DNA from 3 places in the Streptosporangium sp. NPDC049248 genome. Region 3 is predicted to be linked to each of the others. Evidence: riboswitches for the same ligand, from Rfam matches in the RefSeq annotation. Region 3 holds a riboswitch; each other region holds the start of a gene.

Region 1 (2,245 bases), on a different contig from region 3:
TCGATCAACATCGCCTCGATGCAGGTGGCCCGGGACGTCAAGGGCGGCAAGGCCCTCATCGCACTCACCGTCGACACCGCCATCCCGGCCGACGTGATCGACCAGATCGGCGCGGAGATCGGCGCCGACAGCGGCCGCTCGGTCGACCTGGCCGACTAGCGGCAGGCAAAGGATTCACCGAGGTGGCCGTCGCCCCGCACCGCGGGGCGACGGCCACCTTTCGTCTCGATATGTGAGAAGTGTGTACGCCGGGCGAGACGGCGTTCCGGCCGCCAGGTAGCCTGAGATGAAATGCGCCAGGTCCCAACCTGCCGCGACGGGGTCTGACAGGGGTGGGCCGGCGACTCTCCGGTGCCACGCCCAGATCACCGGTCCGTGATCCGGACCCGTGACATCAGGCCTGGTCGGAGCCCTGATCGGAGTCTCGACCATCGCCCTGCTCGCATCCGACCGAGACGAGATTCGCCATGTACGACATGTATCCCTGGAACCACGCCGAAGAGGTCAAGGACGAGGCCGCCGAGGCGCTCCAGACCGCCCTGGACCGCCGGGACAACGGTGGTTCTCCCATCCGCTGAACCGGTTCCCGGCGCCGACGGGGTTCCCTCGGCCGATCAGCCGGCGTGTCTCATCCGTCGGTCGCTAGTTTGATCTGCTCGGTCAACCTGACCCCCTGCGGATCGGGGCGCACCGCGCCGACGAAGGAGGACCGGCGCCAGGCGCTGAGCTTCTCCTCCTTGACCACGTCGCCGCTCCGCGGGGCGTGGACCATGTAGCCGGGCCTGGTGATCATGCCGACATGGCCGAGACCGCTGAAGAAGGCCAGGTCACCGGCCTTGAGGTCCTTCCAGGCGATCTTCTTGGAGAAGGCGGCGTACTGGTCGTTGGTGACGCGGGGCAGCTTGATCCCGGCGGCGCCGTAGGCGCGGAGCATCAGGCCCGAGCAGTCGAAGCCGCCGTTGCCGGTGCCACCCCAGACGTAGGGCGTGCCGCGCTTGGACATGGCCCACTTGACGGCCGTCTGCCAGGCGGGCTTGGGGGCCGCGCTCTTCAGTGCCGCCTTCAACCTGACGGTGCCGAGCGTGGGAGCCTCGGGGGAGGGGAGAGGGGAGGCGGCCAGTGCCGCCGTCGGCGCCATGGCCGAGGCCGCGAACACCGCGGCGCCTGAGACGAGGAGGGACAGGACGCGAGAGTACATCTTGCCGGACAGGATGATTCCTTCCATAAGGCCGGCCGGGTGAGCTGTCGGGCTCGGGCGTGGAGGCCGCCCTACGGCGCGAAAGCGCACCGATTCGCCCCAAGGAATCCCGTGATGGCAGCCGGGAACGCGCTCCGGGGCGGAGCGAGGTTCCCGGGGGCCCGGTGGATCCCGAAAAAAGTGGTTCCCCGGCTCCGTACGGGCCGGTAGGGGGATGGTCCGTACGGATTAGGCATCAATGTGAATGGGGAGGACGATAACGAAACCTCACGAAACGGTCAATAGGGAGCAAAAAAGGACAAAGTGATCACACGGGCGGACGTGCGGACACGTCCGAAGGGTGAGATCGGTGTTCGATCACCGAGACGGACAGGTAAGGTGCCTGCATGGATTCGCGTAACATTCGCCTGGCGGTCATCCCCGGGGACGGGATCGGAGTCGAGGTCGTCACCGAGGGCCTGAAGGTCCTCGAAGCGGTCGGCACCAAGGTGGAGACCACCACGTACGACCTCGGGGCCAAGCGCTACCACGAGACCGGTGAGACCCTGCCCGACCCGCTGCTCGACGAGCTACGCGGATACGACGCGATCCTGCTCGGCGCGGTCGGCGACCCCAGCGTGCCCCCGGGCATCCTGGAGCGCGACCTGCTGCTCAAGCTCCGCTTCCAGCTCGACCACTATGTGAACCTCCGCCCGGTCAAGCTCTTCCCCGGCGTCGAGACGCCGCTGGGCAAGGCCCGCCCCGAGGACATCGACATGATCGTCGTCCGGGAGGGCACCGAGGGCCCCTACGCCGGTGCCGGAGGGGTCATGCGCCGCGGCACGCCGCACGAGATCGCCACCCAGGAGTCGCTGAACACCGCCTACGGTGTCGAGCGCGTGGTGCGCTACGCCTTCGAGAAGGCGGTGGCCCGCCCCCGCAAGAAGCTGACGCTGGTCCACAAGACCAACGTGCTCACCTACGCCGGTGACCTCTGGGCCCGCACGTTCGACCGGATCAGCGTGGAGTACCCCGAGGTCCAGACCGACTACTGCCACGTCGACGCGG
Region 2 (2,245 bases), on a different contig from region 3:
GGGAGCTGTTCTACTTCGACCACCGCGACGACGCCGACCGCGGGGCGGTCGACAGGCGCGACCTGCCGCCCCGCCCCACCGCCTCCGAGCTGCGCTACGACCCGCTGACCGAGGAGTGGATCGCGGTGGCCGGACACCGCCAGGGCCGCACCTTCCTGCCTCCGGCCAGCGAGTGCCCGCTCTGCCCCTCCACCTCCGGCAACCTCACCGAGATCCCCTCCGCCGCCTACGACGTGGCGGTCTTCGAGAACAGGTTCCCCTCGTTCTCCACCCGTCTGGGGGACTATCAGCAGGTCGGCGGGTTGAGTGAGGTCCGCCCCGGGATCGGCCGCTGTGAGGTGGTCTGCTTCACCGCCGAGCACGACTCCTCGTTCGCGATGCTCCCCCCCGAGCAGGTGGAGCTGGTCATGGAGGCCTGGATCGACCGTACGGCGGAGTTGTCGGCGATGCCGGGCGTGGAGCAGGTGTTCTGTTTCGAGAACCGGGGAGCCGAGATCGGCATCACCCTGCTCCACCCGCACGGCCAGATCTACGCGTACCCCTACGTGACCCCGCGCACCAGGCTGACCCTCGGGGCGGCCGGGCGCCACCGGGAGCGGACCGGCGGCAACCTGTTCGCCGACGTGCTCGCCGCGGAGCGGGAGGCCGGGACCCGGGTGGTGGCCTCGAACGAGCACTGGACGGCGTTCGTCCCGGCCGCGGCCCGCTGGCCGGTGGAGGTTCACCTCTACCCCCACCGGCAGGTCCCCGATCTGGTCGGGCTGGAGCCCGCGGAGCGCGCGGCGTTCGGACCGCTCTACACCGACGTGCTCCGCCGCCTCGACGGACTGTTCGGCGTGCCGATGCCCTACATCGCGGCCTGGCACCAGGCGCCGGTCAACACCGGTCGCGACCTGTCGTACGCGCACATGGAGCTGTTCAGCATCCGCCGCGCGCCGAACAAGCTGAAATATCTCGCCGGCTCCGAGTCGGCCATGGGCGCCTTCGTGAACGACGTGCTACCCGAGGAGGCAGCACACCTTCTGCGCTCTGTTGTCACGAACTGATCACCAATTGGTCTCGTCTTGAAGTCGCGTGACCCTGTGTTTACCACTACTATCCTTCCCACATCGGCTGCAACAGCCGATATGCCTAATCCCAGGCGCATCGCCCGGGAGCCGGGGAACCACCGCACCTGGGGTGAAACCACTTCGGTGGAAGGGCGTTCTCCAGCCCGAACCCGTCAGCTAACCCGGTAGGCGGAAGGAGAGGAGAGTTCGTGGCGGCCCCGTCCCCCACGTTCCGTCGGCATGCGGCTCTGGCCCTTTGTTTGAGCCTGATCGCCACGTTCACCCTCGGCGCCCCCACCGCGGGAAGCGCGGAGCCCAAGCCGACCGAGGCCAAGCTCCGCGCCGAGCTGGCCAAACTCGGCAAGAAGGTCGACTCGCTGATCGAAGCCTACGCGGCCAAGCGCGAGTCCCTCAAGAAGGCGCAGAAGGCCGAGGCCGTCGCCAAGCAGAACCTGGCCAGGGCCGAGGACCTCTACGCCAGGGCGGAAAAACAGGTCGACTCCATAGTCCAGCTCCGTTACCAGAGCAGCACCGGCGGCCTGCCCGCGCTGCTGTTCGCCGACGACATGGGGGGAGCCGCGGTGATGGAGCAGCTCACCGCCCAGCAGAGCGCCCACCTGCAGGGTTTCGCCGAGAGCCTCGAACGCAGGAAGAGGGCGACCGAGACGGCCGCCAAGCTCACCGACGACATCGGTAAGGAGGCCAGAGAGATGCAGACCCAACGCGACGAGGTCGAAGACGTGATCAAGGACATCAAGAACAAGCTCGACCAGCTCGCCCCCGTCGGCTCCGGCCGCCGCGCCGATGGCAGCTGGGCCCCGCAACTCCCCACCGGCGCCGACAACATCACCGATCGGACCCGGATCATGCGTGAGGCCGTCAAGAGACGCTTCGACCTCCCGTACTCGGTCGGTTGCTACCGGTCCGCGAACGACGGCGGCGAGCACCCCCTCGGCCGCGCCTGCGACTTCATGATGAGCACCGGCGGCACGATGCCCTCGGCCGCCAATCTCCGGCTCGGCGACGAGATCGCCGCCTGGGCCATCAAGAACAAGGCCAAGCTCGGGGTGAAGTACGTGATCTGGCGCCAGCGCATCAACCACGGCTCCGGCTGGAGAACCATGTCCAACCGCGGCGGCATCACCGCCAACCACTACGACCACCCGCACATCTCGATGTACTAGCGCCGTCCCCGC
Region 3 (2,245 bases):
GCGGTTCTGAGCCGTCCCGCTTTCCCCCGGGCCCTCAGCAGGGGCGTACCCACGTGGCCGACGAGCAGTTCCAGAAGCCTGATGGTGGCCAGCCCGTCGTCGACGATCACGATGCGACCGGGACGCCCGGTGAGCCAGCGGAACTGGACCTTGCCGGAGAATGCGTCGCCCACCACCCAGGTCACGCCCCGGCGCGGCCTGGGCATGTCCGGCCGCGCGGCGGTGAGCTCCAGGCCCGGCGGCAGGGTGAGACGCCCGAGCTCGCGCCCGGTGGCGGCCAGCGGGCGGAGGCTCGCCCTGGGCACGAGGTGGCTGCGGGCACCGAGCAGCCCCGCGTGGTGGGCCTCCACGGCGCAGAGCATCTGCAGCGGGGATTCCACCCAGGCGATGGCCGAACCCTGATCCCGCGCGTGGTCTCGACCGTCCTCCACGCCGGGTGATGACCCGTTCACGACTGACCCAAGCTAACCCGGTGGCCTTAAGCGCCGGGGAACCACGGGTGAACAGCCGCCCACGCGTGCTCGCGCGGCCTTTCCGAACCTCAGGACATCAAGGCGCCGGCGTATCACCGGATCGGGAGTTCGTCATCGGAAGCCCGTCGAGGACACGGCCGGCTCCCGATCCGGCTGGGAGCCGAGGGCTCGCCCTCCCACCGGCGGTCGCCGAGCCTCGTTCGGGCTTTTGGGGTAGAGGGACGCACTCGCTCCATACTTTTTACCATCGAATGTTTGTTCTAAGTAATTGGAGTCGAACGCTCTCGCCGGCGAGCCTCTCGGATCACGACATATCATCCCAGGTCAGGCGATCCATCAGCGGGTACCACTCGCCCGGATCGCCGAGGGAACAGGGGATTCCGCCCGCGGCGAGATCGCGACCCCGGCCGCGGCGGCCGGCCGGAGGACGGGCGCACCCCACCCCCTCCCCGGGCCAAGCGACCCCCCGTCCTACCCCCTCGATCTGGACGTACTACCAAGTCAGGGCAATGTGTCCTACTTGTAATCGTCTGTCCGAGTGACGTACGTTCGTCCTGTTCGTGGCAAATGTCTGGGTCTGTATAGGTCTAAGCATTGCCGTCACATTGCCCGACCGTGTTCCACCTGGGCGGAGCCCCTCCGCCCGCGGTGAGCACGGCCGCCGAATCCGCGAAGTCTGCGGAACCGGGGAACCACGTTCCTGGGGTGAATCAGCGCGTTCTCGCGCCGTAGGGCACTTCCCAGCCCGAACCCGTCAGCTAACCCGGTAGGCGGTATGGAAGCGAAGCAAGGAGTCGACCCCGGTATGACCAAGCACCGCCTCACCCCCACCCTCAGCGCCCCCCGCGTGGCGAGCGCCCTCCTGGGCGCCTGCGTCGTCCTGGCGACCGGCTCCGTGGGCTCCGCCGCCCTGGCCGACAGCCGTCCCGCCCTGAACACGCCGCCCGCCGACGCGAAGGTCTCCGAGGTCTCGCAGAACAGGCCCGCGAGCACCCCGCTCGAGATCGCGGCCGAGAGGCTGCCCAAGGTCTCCGCCGCACAGGTCCTGGACCTCGCCGCCAAGCAGATCGGCGTCCGCGAGAACTCCCAGGGCGGCGGGACCAAGTTCCACTCGTGGTACATGTCCTCCCCGCGCGCCAAGGAGACCGTCGCCCGTGACGGCGGCAGCATCCAGGGCTACGCCAACGCCCCCTGGTGCGCGATGTTCGTCTCCTGGGTCGGCGAGATGGCCGGCATCCGGCCCACGATGGGCTGGGACGCCTACACCGTCACCCACGCCAAGTGGTTCAAGAACAACCAGCACTGGGGCACCACCCCCACCCCCGGCGCCGTCGTCTACTTCGACTGGGCCGGTGGCAAGGACCTCGACGGCATCGACCACGTCGGCTTCGTGAAGAAGGACAACGGAGACGGCACGATCACCACGATCGAGGGTAACACCGGCAACGGCAACGTCGAGCAGCGCGTCCGGCCCACCTCGCAGGTCGTGGGTTACGGCTACCCGGTCTACGCCGACTGATCCACCCCTCGCCCGCGCCGTCCCCCGGTGACGCGGCCACTCCGCACCGCCTGGACCCGCCCGATCCAGGCGGTGCGCGCCGTCCGGCGACCACCGGACGGCTCGAACGCCGTCAGGGGCGCCGCTCGACCGAGCGGCGCCCCTGACGGCGTTCCGCCCCCGGCGCCCTGCCGCCTGACCCGGGCACTAATGCCCCGACTGTATGTCCGTGGGATGGGAGCGCTCCCAAATGCCCTCATGCGAGGTATATCAC

What was found. A riboswitch is a leader RNA that binds a small molecule or an ion and turns the genes downstream of it on or off. The one in region 3 is predicted to bind cyclic di-AMP.
Region 1: another riboswitch for cyclic di-AMP. It lies ahead of AB0K21_RS06685 (C40 family peptidase); the one in region 3 lies ahead of AB0K21_RS36605 (CHAP domain-containing protein).
Region 2: another riboswitch for cyclic di-AMP. It lies ahead of AB0K21_RS33205 (hypothetical protein); the one in region 3 lies ahead of AB0K21_RS36605 (CHAP domain-containing protein).

Annotation. Positions count from the first base shown of each region.
Region 1 covers NZ_JBFAQY010000003.1:10,044-12,288, forward strand. The annotation lists gene serA (phosphoglycerate dehydrogenase) at 1-159, shown strand, start outside; gene AB0K21_RS06685 (C40 family peptidase) at 629-1,198, opposite strand; cyclic di-AMP (ydaO/yuaA leader) riboswitch at 1,213-1,443, opposite strand; gene AB0K21_RS06690 (3-isopropylmalate dehydrogenase) at 1,585-2,245, shown strand, end outside.
Region 2 covers NZ_JBFAQY010000024.1:123,228-125,472, reverse strand. The annotation lists gene galT (galactose-1-phosphate uridylyltransferase) at 1-1,046, shown strand, start outside; cyclic di-AMP (ydaO/yuaA leader) riboswitch at 1,119-1,255, shown strand; gene AB0K21_RS33205 (hypothetical protein) at 1,310-2,233, shown strand.
Region 3 covers NZ_JBFAQY010000030.1:92,771-95,015, forward strand. The annotation lists gene AB0K21_RS36600 (hypothetical protein) at 1-452, opposite strand, end outside; cyclic di-AMP (ydaO/yuaA leader) riboswitch at 1,123-1,261, shown strand; gene AB0K21_RS36605 (CHAP domain-containing protein) at 1,279-1,992, shown strand.